DNA from 2 places in the Paenibacillus sp. FSL M7-0656 genome. Region 2 is predicted to be linked to the other one. Evidence: predicted binding sites of a transcription regulator. Region 2 holds the regulator's gene; the other holds the start of a gene.
The links. Region 2 encodes CtsR, which represses protease genes until heat stress. Its sites were predicted from a motif close to ATGGTCAATAAAGGTCAAACA; they were not measured.
Positions count from the first base shown of each region.

Region 1: clpP (ATP-dependent Clp endopeptidase proteolytic subunit ClpP) is a predicted target of CtsR. The motif match lies at 1,361-1,381, and genes of this name have one in related genera.

Region 1 covers NZ_JBBOOT010000001.1:4,022,204-4,025,625, reverse strand. Annotated here, with positions in the region: gene MHI01_RS17805 (stalk domain-containing protein) at 1-508, shown strand, start outside; gene clpP (ATP-dependent Clp endopeptidase proteolytic subunit ClpP) at 676-1,272, opposite strand; tRNA gene MHI01_RS17795 (tRNA-Arg) at 1,449-1,523, opposite strand; gene MHI01_RS17790 (sugar-binding transcriptional regulator) at 1,950-2,975, shown strand; gene gap (type I glyceraldehyde-3-phosphate dehydrogenase) at 3,082-3,422, shown strand, end outside.
Region 2 covers NZ_JBBOOT010000001.1:5,047,877-5,051,298, reverse strand. Annotated here, with positions in the region: gene MHI01_RS22180 (protein arginine kinase) at 1-881, opposite strand, end outside; gene MHI01_RS22175 (UvrB/UvrC motif-containing protein) at 910-1,434, opposite strand; gene MHI01_RS22170 (CtsR family transcriptional regulator) at 1,466-1,927, opposite strand; gene MHI01_RS22165 (GNAT family N-acetyltransferase) at 2,389-3,422, opposite strand, start outside.

The DNA.
Region 1 (3,422 bases), 1.0 Mb from region 2:
AGTGCTGAAAGACGAAGTGGATGCTTATGTAGCTGACTTCAAGAAACAGACATCTGAATTCGGCGGTGCAACAGCCAACCGTCCATATGCATTTGAGAGCTCCTATGTAGTGACGTACAACGAAAAAGGCGTGCTGGGACTCATTACACAACGATACGAAGATTATGCTGGCGCTCATGGTATGACATACCGTACGGGCCACACCTTTGCACTGGACACAGGTAAGGAGCTTACGTTAGATGATGTGCTGCAAAATAACAAAACCATGCGCGAGACGTTGAGTAAAAAAGTGGGTGAACAACTGAAAGCCCGCGGTGGATACCTCGACGGTTATAAAGGGTTGAATAAAGATCAAGATTTCTATGTGACACCAACGGGTGTAGTTGTGTTCTTCCAGTTGTATGAGTATACGGCGTACGCAGAGGGATTCCCTGAAATGCCATTTACGTATAAAGAGCTTCTCCCTAAAGGCACGGAACCTTTCAGTAATGTAAATGGAACCAAATAAAGAATCATTATTATGCACTCTTAAGTTTTCTTCCTTATAAAATGAAAAAAGAAGCCCCCATCATAATTATGATGAGGGCTTCTTCTCGTATAGACAACACAATTATATGTTGCTGATTACGTTAGGTGTTGATTATGTTAACGCATAGACCGTGGTCTACGTCACATTTAGATGCCTTGTGATCCTACGTTTTCGATGACTTTATCAATGATACCGTAATCGGCGGCTTCAGCAGCACTCATGAAGTAGTCACGATCTGTATCTTTCTCAATCCGCTCCAGCGGTTGACCTGAACGCTCAGAGATGATGCGGTTCAACGTATCACGCATTTTCAAAATGCGACGAGCACGGATTTCGATGTCAGAAGCCTGACCTTGTGCACCACCAAGTGGTTGGTGAATCATAATTTCACTGTTTGGTAATGCAAAACGTTTACCTTTTGCACCGGCATTCAACAAGAATGCACCCATGGAAGCCGCCATACCTACACAGATGGTAGATACATCCGGTTTGATGAATTGCATTGTATCGTAAATCGCCATACCGGCTGTAATCGATCCGCCTGGGCTGTTGATGTATAAGTGAATGTCTTTCTCCGGATCTTCCGCAGCCAGGAACAACATCTGTGCCATAATGGCATTAGCCACTACGTCATTAACATCGCTACCAAGGAAAATAATACGATCCTTCAGCAATCTGGAGTAGATGTCGTAGGCGCGCTCACCCCGGTTGCTCTGTTCAACGACCATTGGAATAAAACTCACGTGAAAAACCTCCTTGGAATGTAAATGTTATTGGTGTTTATACTTAAACTGTTACCGTATTACCCACATAATAAACAATTCCAAACAAAAAGTCAAAGAAAGTCAAACTAACTTGCAAAAAAAAGAAACCTTTCCGGTTTCATTGGTTAAATGGGTTATGAGCTGTTAAATAAAAATGGCGCGCCCGCCAAGAATCGAACTTGGATCTCAGGCTTCGGAGGCCTACGTCATATCCATTGGACCACGGGCGCACATTATGTGACAGCAATAATGATTATAGCTCATGAAATATTTAATTGCAAGCAGTTCGTTGTGGTATTGGTTTGGATTAACCTAAAAATGATCATGATGAAGAAGAGTGGATAAAGAGTGCATTTAAGTAAATGCTATTAGAGGTTTTGGACATGCTGTATGAAATGTGATTGTGAGCGATATGTAGATTGAATTCATTTGTTCCTTCTATATATGGTATGCGTGAGCTAGTCCTAGATCATGGAAGTCTAGGATTGTGAAAATAGGCGCGTACAAACGCTGCATGCGTGTCGAAATAACACGTTGAAACACTTGCATGTCACGTCAGTTTTAGGTAGAATAGACGTGGGACTTAAAAAGTTAACCCGGGACGTTTTAGGGCCACGAAAGAGAGCTTAGAACGAGAACTTGCGGGAGTGGAAAGCATGCGAACGATTTTAGAAGTACAAAAGCAGCTTCTGCCTGATCTCATGGATATCTTGAAAAAGAGGTATACGATTCTGCAACAGATCATGTTATCGGATGTGATCGGACGGAGAACGTTAGCTAATTCCATGCAGATGACCGAGCGGGTTCTGAGGGCTGAGACCGATCTGTTAAAGGCTCAGGGACTTATTGAAATTGACAGTGCAGGAATGAAGATCAGCGAGGCGGGGTATGATTTGCTGCAGCAGTTAGAGCCCGTAGCCAAAGAGCTGTTCGGATTATCCGAGCTGGAAGAGCGCATCAAGCAAGCATACGGTCTGCAAAAGGTAGTTGTGGTTCCTGGCGATTCGGACGTTTCTCCATTTGCCAAAAGGGAACTGGGCAGAGCCGGAGCGAAGGCTCTCGGCAATATCATGAGTGACAACGACGTTGTCGCCGTTACTGGCGGTTCAACAACGGCCGAAGTCGCAGAACAACTAAATCCGCCAACATCGCTCAAAGGTGTCTGGTTCGTACCAGCACGCGGTGGACTTGGAGAAAGCCTTGAAATTCAGGCTAATACGATCGCATCCACAATGGCAAAACGGGTAGGGGCGCAATACAAACTCCTGCATGTACCGGATTTGCTCAGTGATCATGCCTATGAATCATTAATCCAGGACCCTAGTGTTCAGGAGATTCTGCAGCTGATCAGGCAATCACGGATTGTTATTCATGGAATTGGTGATGCCGTAGAGATGGCTAAAAGACGCAAACTTGCGACGGAGATTATAGATGAACTTCAGGAGCAAGGGGCCGTATCTGAATCTTTCGGTTATTACTTTAATGATCAGGGTAAGGTGGTACATACCATGCTTACACTGGGTATGCGACTTCAGGATATTGAACGAACCGATGTTGTGATTGGAATTGCAGGTGGCAAAAGCAAAGCTGCTGCTATACATTCCGTGTTACGATTTGGTCAGGAAGATATTCTGATTATTGATGAGGCTGCTGCCGAAGTCATCGTTGCTGAAATGGAATAAGGTTCTACTTTGCATCACAACTATTGTTGTCTTGACGGACTTCACCGTCTGTCTTGAATATATAAGTTTCATAAAAAATTAATCAAAACTTGGGAGGAACTTACTCATGATTAAAGTAGGTATTAACGGTTTTGGACGTATTGGACGCTTGGCATTCCGCCGTATTCAAAATGTAGCAGGCATCGAGGTAGTAGCAATCAACGACTTGACTGACGCTAAAATGCTCGCTCATTTGCTCAAATATGATACAACTCAAGGTCGCTTCGATGGCGATGTTGAAGTACACGATGGCTTCTTCAAAGTGAACGGCAAAGAAGTTAAAGTATTGGCTAACCGTAACCCGGAAGAACTTCCTTGGGGCGACCTGGGCGTAGATATCGTTCTGGAATGTACTGGTTTCTTCACAACTAAAGAAGCAGCTGAGAAACACTTGAAAGGTGGAGCTAA
Region 2 (3,422 bases):
GATAAGCGTTGTGCAGCTTCCTTGGAATCAACAATAGCTGCATGAGACAATATGCCATAAGAACGCATGACCCGATCCGTAATCCGAAGTCTGGAGTCGGTAATTAACCGTTCTCTCGCTGTACGTTCATGACCAATCATCTGTAACACAACACCATGCAGGTTCTCGATGACTTCCTGTTCGGTCTGTCCCAAAGTAATCTGGTTCGAGATCTGGAACAGGTTACCCATCGCCTCGCTACCTTCACCGTATATCCCTCTTACCGTCAATCCCACTTGGGAAACTGCGGTTAGAATACGGCCAATCTGTTGTGTCATCACCAGGGCAGGCAAGTGCATCATGACCGATGCTCTGACACCTGTACCTACATTGGTAGGGCAGCTGGTTAAGTATCCTCTGCGATCATCAAAGGCATAATCCACGTGCGCTTCAAAAGCATCATCTATTGCGGAAGCTTTCTCCCAGGCTTCTTTCACCTGAAACCCCGGATAGAGGCACTGGATACGAAGATGATCCTCTTCATTAATCATAATACTGACAGACTCATCCTCACTGAGAATAACCGCACCATTCCTGGATTCATTCGCAAGACTTGGACTGATGAGATGTTTCTCCACCAGCACCCGTTTGTCGAGTTCGTCAATATCGATCAGATCCAACGTATGAAAATCCCCAAAGGCATGAACGTCATCGTATTGAAGTACTTCGCTCAGCTTATTCAGCACCTCTTCCGATTGCTCATTGGAAGCCAGCATCGGAAACGGAACATGCTGAAGGTTGCGTGCAATCCGGACACGGCTGCTAATGACAATTTCGGAATCAGCCGCATCACTGCGCATCCAGTCGCTGAGCGCCTTCTCTGTAAAGCGCAGATTAGGCATTACGCATCCCTCCTACTCATGACAAACTTTACTCCTGAGCTATTCCTTTTTCAAGTCCTCTGATCTGGTCACGGATCTGAGCCGCCTCTTCAAATTCCTCTTGTGCGATGCTCTCTTGGAGCTCACGCTTCAGATCAGCAATTTGCCGTTTCACCTTGATGCGACCACCAGCTCGTGCAGGCACTTTGCCTACATGGGACGTATTACCATGAACCCGCTTGAACAAAGGATCCAGACGACTGTCAAAATATTTATAACATGAACTGCAGCCGAACCGGCCTATCTTACTAAATTGTGCGTACGTCATACCACACTCTTCACATTGAAGAGCTTTTGCAGGTGGTGTTCCTGCCGATCCACTTTTGCCGGCTGGATCAAAATCAAGCAATCCTGACAACAAGTTGTGAATGGAAAACCCACCTGCTGTTCCAGGGATCATTTCCCCTTTTTCACGGGCACATGACTCACAAATATGGAATTCCGTCTTCTCTCCATTTACGATCTTCGTAAAATGAAGTGTCGCCGGACGTTTATTGCATTCTTGGCACAGCATATTGATGTACCTCCTTTGACCCCGATAGTTTTCATTTACCGAGCAAAGATATTAACATCGCCTTCAACATTCTGGCACGAATTTGATCCCGGTAAGGAAGTTTGACCAATATAACCTCTCTAGATACAGCAGCTCGCATCAACCCGGCTTCCCGCTTGTTCAAGAAGCGCGCTTCTTCCAATTGATAGATCAGACCTTCGGCAGCTGTCTGCCCGATCTCTTCACCAATACTATGGTGCAAATGATTATGCAGAGCTGATTGGGCCGGTAATTCAATGCGCTGTATGCGAACATAACCACCACCGCCGCGTTTACTCTCTACCAGGTATCCCTTCTCGAGTGTAAAACGTGTGCTGATGACATAATTGATCTGGGAAGGTACACATGAGAATTGATCTGCCAGATCATTACGCTGAATTTCAACCATTCCTTCGGGACTTTCATGCAAAATACTCTTCAGATATCGTTCGATAATATCAGAGATATTACGCATCCAATCATCCTCCACTGTCTGAAACGTTAAGTCAATAAGGACCCACACGCCCCCACAGAGTACACCTTCTCTACCCATTTAACCAATCATGGAAACAGCGAATCTTGCTTCCACAGGTGCCAACAGGAGAGCGAAGGAAGCACGAAGGTCCTTTAATATTCCCTTGATCCTCCGATGAAATGAATCCCGTATATTGGCGATCATGCATCAGATTGTAGAAAGAAAGCTACTTAAGTATTAAACCTTTAGTTGACTTTGACTTTCTTTGACTTTATAACCATTATAGCATATTTTGTGGTTTTGCCAAGTGGGGTCACTATTCATTTTTTACGATTTTACACGAAATATTCCCCGGACACAAAAAAACCTCCCCAAAATTTCTGGAGAAGTCCATTTGTCTTTCATTCACGCCGTATTTCTATATAAGCTAATCAAGTTAAATGGAGCAGTGGGAATAGTCATCAGAAGAAATCGAGCAAATAGGTTTCCCGTTCAGGAATCGCTTGTTCCAAAGCCTTGATTGCTGTGTTCGGTCCGTGAATTCTTCCGATTCGTGCCATTTCCGTTGGTCTGCGATATCCCATCAGCACCGCGGTAAGGGATTGAATATCCACCTTAATGATCTGATCATCAGTAATTGGCTCCGATGTTTTCCATATGGACGCTGTTCCGTTCATTGCCACGTTTAATTGCCATACCCCTTCATTCCACGGAGCGTGGGCATCTTCTACCTGTAGAACAATCTGCACTGGTGAGTCCTGGCTTGCAAAGGGATACTGGGATATAAACTGCTCTACACTAACGATACGCGCCATAAAATAAGGTACAATCTCCTGCTGAATCCGTGGGTTATCCAATTGGAAGGCAAGCGTATCACTGGCAGGCGCCTGCAACGTAACTTCCTGGATCATGGAATCATGGTTAGCAATGAAGGTCCACAGCCCTTGCCTAGCCTCTTCATTCAGATAGATGATCTCTTTAATGGTAAACTTATTTTCCTTAACCTCATATAAAAGATAACCTTGTGCTGCATCAGCTTCATCGTAATATACAGCCTTCTGGCTGGTCCCATTAACAAGAACTGAATTCTCCCACCTTGCATCATCCCGGACCAGAGTTCCGTTATAACGCTCAGCATAAGCACTGTATACTTCCTTTAATATGCTGAGGCCTGGATCCCCACGCCGAATTGTTCCAGGTGTCGCTTTTTTCGAAGGCAAATGAGCTGTAGGTACTTTATAACGTTTAAATTCAACATACGTCTCCCATCCATACTTCCGATAGAAACCAAAAGAGAATGGATGCAAGAAAGATATACTCTGTTTGTTACGATTCATTTCTTCCAACGCATGCTTCAGCAGACCCGCTACCCAGCCTTTGCGTCTATACTCTGGCCAGGTGGCTACACCCGCAATACCGCCCATCTCGAACGATCTGCCATGAATATAGGTTTGAAAAGGAATGATGTGAAGTTTGGCTCCTAGCTGCCCGTCCT